Regions from separate parts of the Shinella sp. GW835-FHT14H05 genome, predicted to be linked through region 1. Evidence: riboswitches for the same ligand, from Rfam matches in the RefSeq annotation. Region 1 holds a riboswitch; each other region holds the start of a gene.
What was found. Region 1 has a riboswitch for cobalamin ahead of AC1Q6Z_RS14200 (ABC transporter substrate-binding protein). Riboswitches for the same ligand answer to the same signal wherever they lie in the genome.

Region 1 (2,261 bases):
GTCGGGCGGTATCTCCGCCGCATGGGTTTTGACGGCCTCGACGAGCTTAAGGGCGAATTGCGCCGCGGCAGCTCCAACCCCGCCTGGCAGGTCAAGGGCCAGGTCGACCGGCTGGAGCAGGACCGCAAGGAAGGAAAACTTCTCGCGGGCCTCATCCAGCAGCAGATCGACAATCTCGGCCAGATCTACGAAATCACCAATGCGCCGGAATGGCAGCAGACGATCGATGCGCTGGTCGGCGCAACGGAGATCTATGTCGCCGCCTACCAGAACGTGCGCGGCATCGCGCAGTATTTCGCGAGCCAGCTTTCCTATACGCGGCCTCGCGTGCAATTCGTCGACGGGCTGAACGGCACCTATTCCGAACTGCTGGACGGCTCCGTCGAGGGGCGCCTGCTGTTTCTGCACGACGTGCGCCGCTTTGCCGCCAAGGCGCGGCCGCTGGCGCTGGAGGCGCGACGCGCGGGCGTCAAGGTCGTGCTCCTGACAGACGAGTTCTGCCCCTGGGGGCCGGAGGTCTCGGATATCTGCCTCATCGTGCCAGGCTCGCACGGGCCGCTGTGGGATGGCGCGGCCACCATGACCGCCGTCATGGACCTTATGCTCTCCAACATCATCGTCGTGATGGGCGAGGCTGTGAGCGAGCGCGTCGACACGCTGACCCGCCTTCAGGACGTCTTCGGGGATTTCGAGAGCTGAGCGCCTTGACGCTGCCGACTGCCGGGGACTAAGGATGGGATGACGGTTCCCTGAAGGATGACTCCCAGGGGATTAATAGGGAACACGGTACGGACGACCCAACAGGGACCCATTCCGTGGCTGCCCCCGCAACTGTAGGCGGATTGCCGCCTGTCCTCGGACGCGATTTTCGCGTCATGCCACTGCGGTTTTCCGCGGGAAGGCAGACAGGCAGCAGATATCCGTGAGCCAGGAGACCTGCCGTCATAGCAACAATCCAAGTCACGGGCGGGGATGCCCGGAACGGAGACGCCATGACGAACCTGCCTGCCGTACCTGGCAGACCTTCCCTCGTTTTCTCCCGACCGCGATCGATCCGCCCCCTTTGGCGCGTCGGCTGAGGCCGCACGCTTTCATTCATCCGGGAGAAATACATGACCCTGTTTTCTGCGGCCGCGCGGTCCGCATCGCTGCTCTCGCTCGTCGCCGGCTCTGCGGCGCTTCTGCTTTCAGCCTACACCGCCGCGGCGGCCGAGACGCAGTATCCGCTGACGCTGCAGAATTGCGGCCGTCCGGTCACCTTCCAGAAGGCGCCGACGCAAACCGTTTCGGTCGGCCAGAGCTCGACCGAAATTCTCTACATGCTCGGTCTTGCAGACCGCGTGGTCGGCACCGCGCTCTGGGTCGGCCCCGTTCTGAAGGGCTATGAAGAGGTCAATGCCAAGATCGATCGCCTCGCGGACAATGACCCGAGCTTCGAGAGCGTGCTCGGCAAGAAGCCGGATATCGTCACGGTCCAGTTCCAATGGCAGATCGGCCCGGAAGGCGTGGTCGCCAAACCCGAACAGTTCGAGGAGCTTGGCATTCCGGTCTACACATCCCCGTCCGATTGCGTCGGTAAGGAGAACAGCGCCGCAAGCGACGGCGTGCGCCATCAGGTCTTCACGATGGACCTCGTCTATCAGGAAGTGCGCGAACTGGCACAGATCTACAACGTACAGGACAAGGGCGAAGAGGTCGTTGCCGAACTGAAGGCACGCGAGGCGGCGGCCCGCGCCAAGGTCGCGGCTGCGGATGGCAAGCTGTCGGCCGTGTTCTGGTTCTCCAGCGCGGCTGATTCCGATCCCTATGTCGCCGGCAAGAACGGTGCGCCCGGCTACATCATGTCGGCATTGGGCATCGACAACATCATCAAGACCGACGACGAGTGGCCGATGGTGGGCTGGGAAACGATCGCCAAGTCGGGTCCGACGATCATCGTGGCCGGTTCGATGGAACGCCGCCGCTATCCGCTCGACAGCCTCGAGGCAAAGCTCGACTTCCTGAAGACCGACCCGGTGGCAAGCCTGATGCCGGCCGTCAAGAACAACCATGTCTTCGATATGGACGCGCAGGCGATGAACCCCACGATCCGCACGATCGAGGGCATCGAGCAGCTTGCCGATGCCATTGAAAAGGCTGGTCTGGCGAAGTGATAGCGGAACGCCCCCTCTTGTTCCGCACGGGCGCCGCTTTCGCGGCGCTCGTCCTGCTGGTCGTCGCGCTCGGCGTCGGGGCCGCCGTCGGCGAGACGGCGATACCGC
Region 2 (2,261 bases), on a different contig from region 1:
TGGCCCGTGTGGAAGGACTGCGCCTTCGCCCAGCCGAGGCCGAAGCGCAGCGACAGGCTACCGACCTTTGCAGCACTATCGACCGCGCCGGGGTCCTCGGTGACATAGAGGCCGGGAATGCCGATGGAGCCGGCTGCCCGCGTGATCTCCATCATCTGATTCAGCACGATGGCCGGCTGCTCGCCGCCCGCATGGCCGCGCGCCTCGAAGCCCACGGCATCGATGGCGCTGTCGACCTCGTCGGTGCCGACCACGTCGGCGATCATGTCGCCCAGCCGGTCGCTCTTGGAAAGGTCGATCGGCTCGAAGCCGACCCTTGCGGCATGCGCCAGGCGATCCTTGTTGAAATCACCGATCATCACGACCGCAGCACCGAGGATGCGCGCGGAGGCGGCCGCGGCCAAGCCGACCGGGCCGGCGCCGGCCACATAGACCGTGGAGCCGACGCCGACGCCCGCGCGCACCGCACCGTGGAAGCCCGTCGGCAGGATATCGGACAGCATGGTGAGGTCGCGGATCTTCGCCATCGCCTTGTCGCGGTCGGGGAATTTCAGGAGGTTGAAATCCGCATAAGGGATGGTGACGTAACGCGCCTGGCCGCCGATCCAGCCGCCCATGTCGACATAGCCATAGGCGCCGCCGGCGCGCGACGGGTTCACCGTCAGGCAGACGCCGGTATCCTGCGACTTGCAGCAGCGGCAGCGCCCGCAGGCGACATTGAACGGCACGGACACGATATCGCCGACCTGCAGCATCTCGACGTCGATGCCCTTCTCGATGACCTCGCCGGTGATCTCGTGGCCCAGCACGAGGCCGGGCATGGCCGTGGTGCGGCCGCGCACCATGTGCTGGTCGGAGCCGCAGATATTGGTGGAAATCACCTTGAGTATCACGCCGTGCTCGATGCGCCGGCCATCCGGCGCCTCCAGCTTGGGGTCGTCGATGTCGCGCACTTCCACCTTGCCGGGGCGCATGTAGACGACGCCTCTGTTCCTGCTCATATCCGTCTCCTCCTCAGTTGAACGCCTTTCCGGCCCGCTACTGCGCGGGCAGGATTTGCTCAGAACGCCGGCGCGCATCGCCAATGGGCGAATGCGGACCGTGTCTTTCGACGAAAGGATGGAAAAGAGGAGGAACAGGGCGGCCCGAACGAGACGCCTATTCGCCTCTCGATCGCCCACCGCAATCGGTCGAGTCTTGGGTTCAAGGCTGGTTTCCGGGCTCCAGAACCGTCCTTCCGGACACTCTCGGCGCCTTCCCAGCCTGCTTGGCCAGTGGCATTTGCCGAGATTTTGGTTCCGCTACCGTTGCGGGGGCAGCGCCGGTTTTAGACCGGCTTCCCAATTATCCATCCCGACAAAGCCGGGATGGCACCCTGAACAGGCCCAACAAACCACGCGCGGGACGAAATGACCTTCGGGAATACGACATCCTCGATAGAAGCAACGACACGGCCCGGCCTTGCGGCCGGGCCACGCGTTGTTACTGCGCCGCCCGTCGCAGTTCGGAGGCGGCTGCCACCATATTGACGAGGGCGGGCCTGACCTCCTCCCATTTGCGGGTCTTCAGGCCGCAATCGGGATTGATCCAGATCTGGCGATCCTGAAGGCGCTCGCGGGCGAGCGACAGGAGATCGGTCATCTCTTTCACCTCCGGCACCCGCGGCGAGTGGATGTCGTAGACGCCTGGGCCGATCTCGTTCGGATACTCAAAGTTCCGGAAGGCATCGAGCAGTTCCATCTTCGAGCGCGACGTCTCGATGGAAATGACGTCGGCATCCATAGCAGCGATCGCGGAGATGATGTCGTTGAACTCCGAATAGCACATGTGGGTATGGATCTGGGTACCATCCGCCACGCCGCTTGCGCAAAGGCGGAAGCATTCGACGGCCCAGTCGAGATAATGCTGCCAGTCCTTGTGGCGGAGCGGCAGGCCTTCGCGAAGCGCCGCTTCATCGATCTGGATCAGCTTCGCGCCGGCCTTTTCTAGATCGACGACCTCGTCGCGGATGGCGAGCGCGATCTGCCGGCATGTCGCGCTGCGGGCGATGTCGTCGCGCACGAAGGACCAGTTGAGGATCGTCACCGGGCCGGTCAGCATGCCCTTCACCGGCTTGTCGGTGAGGGACTGCGAATATTGCCACCAGCGCACCGTCATCGGGTTCGGCCGCGAGACGTCGCCGAAGATGATCGGCGGGCGGACGTAGCGCGAGCCGTAGCTCTGCACCCAGGCATGCTGCGTGAAGGCGAAGCCGGACAATT
Region 3 (2,261 bases), on a different contig from region 1:
CTGGCTCTGGAAGGTGACGACGGCGGAAGACAAGACGATCATCGAGCACACGGCGCGCGGCGTGCAGTCGCACTATTTCGTGCCCGGTCCCATCGCGCCGATGGAGCAGAACGAGTTGCGCTATATCGACTGGTATCTGGACGAGATCAGCCGGCCGACCGGCAAGGCGTGAGCCTTGGGCATGCCGAATTTTCCGGCATGCGCCTTCCTTATCCCCAAGCGATATTGCGGCCAGACATCATAATTGTTGACGCATTTTTTACCTCGTCTACTATATCTTGTGTTCGAGGTTCTTCCGATTCGAGAGGATCGGAAGCTAAGACGGGAATCCGGTGGGGCCATGATGGCCCTGTAAATCCGGAGCTGCCCCCGCAACTGTAAGCGGCGAGCGTTCGTTCGATAAGCCACTGGGGCGCAAATGCCTTGGGAAGGTGAACGGATGCGCCGACCCGCAAGCCAGGAGACCTGCCTCGCGCATGAACGTCCACGGGCGGGGTGCCCGGCAGGCGAACGATGGGTTGCGGAATGATGCCGCCCTGTCGTTTCCCGAATGGCCCCCGCATGAATTGCTTCGGGGTGAAGTCCATGTCGATACAGTTTCCAGCATATCCGCGCGAGTAGGCGGTAATCCCGGCCGCGCGCCTGCGGCTGCCTGATCCATTTCCAATCCATCGCACGGCCATCGGCGGATGACCGGACGATCTCCCATGCCCAATTGCTCAACGCCCAATTTGCCCCATGCTCAATTGCAAAGTCACGAGGAAAACCATGTCCATCACCGTTTACAGCAAACCCGCCTGCGTCCAGTGCACCGCGACCACCCGCGCGCTCGACCGCCAGGGCATCGACTACAGCGTCGTTGACATTTCCGAGGACAGCGACGCTTTTGCACTCGTCCAGGGTCTCGGTTACCGGCAGGTTCCGGTGGTGGTTGCCGGCGAGCAGCATTGGGCCGGCTTCCGCCCCGACATGATCAGCGCGCTCGCCTGAGCCTCGGGCGATGGGCGATCTCGTCTATTTTTCCACGCGGTCGGAAAACACCCATCGCTTCGTCGCCAAGCTCGGCCTTTCCGCCGCCCGCATCCCCCTTCGCGCCGATGAGGCGCTGAAAGCCGCAGCACCCTTCGTGCTCGTCGTGCCGACCTATTGCGGCGAGGAGGGGAAAGGCGCCGTGCCCAAGCAAGTGATCCGCTTCCTCAACGATGCGGACAACCGGTCGAACCTTCGCGGCGTGATTGCCGCGGGCAACAGCAATTTCGGCGCGACCTTCGGGATCGCCGGCGACGTCATCTCCGCCAAATGCGGGGTGCCCTATCTCTACCGCTTCGAGCTTCTGGGCACCGCGGAGGACGTCGCCAATGTCAAAGACGGATTGGAACGATTTTGGACACGATGACGCTCGGCAAGCCGGCAAAGGTCCCGGAAATCACGGCGCTGGATTACCACGCCCTCAATGCGATGCTGAACCTCTATGACGAGGGTGGCAAAATCCAGCTCGACAAGGACCGGCTGGCCGCAAAACAATATTTCCTCCAGCACGTCAACCAGAACACGGTGTTTTTCCATAACCTGCGGGAAAAACTCGATTATCTGGTGACCGAGGGCTACTATGAGCAGGAGGTGCTGGACCAGTATTCGTTCAACTTCGTGCGCGATCTGTTCGACCACGCCTATGACAAGAAATTCCGCTTCCCCACCTTCCTCGGCGCCTTCAAATATTACACGTCCTATACGCTGAAGACCTTTGACGGGAAGCGTTACCTGGAGCGTTACGAGGACCGCGTCTGCATGGTGGCGCTGGCACTGGCGCGCGGCAACGAGGCGCTTGCCCGCGACCTCGTCGACGAGGTCATTTCCGGTCGCTTCCAGCCCGCGACGCCGACCTTCCTCAATGCCGGCAAGAAACAGCGTGGCGAACTCGTCTCGTGCTTCCTGCTGCGCATCGAGGACAACATGGAGAGCATCGGCCGCTCGATCAATTCGGCGCTCCAGCTTTCCAAGCGTGGCGGCGGGGTGGCCTTGTCGCTCACCAACCTTCGCGAGATGGGCGCGCCGATCAAGCAGATCGAAAACCAGTCCTCCGGCGTCATCCCGGTGATGAAGCTCCTGGAAGACAGCTTCTCCTATGCCAACCAGCTCGGCGCGCGGCAGGGCGCAGGCGCGGTCTATCTCAACGCCCACCATCCGGACATCATGCGCTTCCTCGATACCAAGCGCGAAAATGCCGACGAGAAGATCCGCATCAAGACCCTGTCGCTCGG

Region 2: it holds a riboswitch for cobalamin, as region 1 does, so the genes downstream of both, fdhA (formaldehyde dehydrogenase, glutathione-independent) here and AC1Q6Z_RS14200 (ABC transporter substrate-binding protein) in region 1, are expected to answer to the same signal.
Region 3: it holds a riboswitch for cobalamin, as region 1 does, so the genes downstream of both, nrdH (glutaredoxin-like protein NrdH) here and AC1Q6Z_RS14200 (ABC transporter substrate-binding protein) in region 1, are expected to answer to the same signal.

The regions. Positions count from the first base shown of each region.
Region 1 is NZ_JBXAFY010000003.1:645,056-647,316, reverse strand. It holds gene AC1Q6Z_RS14205 (MurR/RpiR family transcriptional regulator) at 1-699, shown strand, start outside; cobalamin riboswitch at 726-958, shown strand; gene AC1Q6Z_RS14200 (ABC transporter substrate-binding protein) at 1,113-2,153, shown strand; gene AC1Q6Z_RS14195 (FecCD family ABC transporter permease) at 2,171-2,261, shown strand, end outside.
Region 2 is NZ_JBXAFY010000010.1:119,511-121,771, reverse strand. It holds gene fdhA (formaldehyde dehydrogenase, glutathione-independent) at 1-1,001, opposite strand, end outside; cobalamin riboswitch at 1,191-1,393, opposite strand; gene metE (5-methyltetrahydropteroyltriglutamate--homocysteine S-methyltransferase) at 1,483-2,261, opposite strand, start outside.
Region 3 is NZ_JBXAFY010000001.1:63,140-65,400, forward strand. It holds gene AC1Q6Z_RS00295 (aromatic ring-hydroxylating oxygenase subunit alpha) at 1-172, shown strand, start outside; cobalamin riboswitch at 271-487, shown strand; gene nrdH (glutaredoxin-like protein NrdH) at 769-990, shown strand; gene nrdI (class Ib ribonucleoside-diphosphate reductase assembly flavoprotein NrdI) at 1,001-1,396, shown strand; gene nrdE (class 1b ribonucleoside-diphosphate reductase subunit alpha) at 1,393-2,261, shown strand, end outside.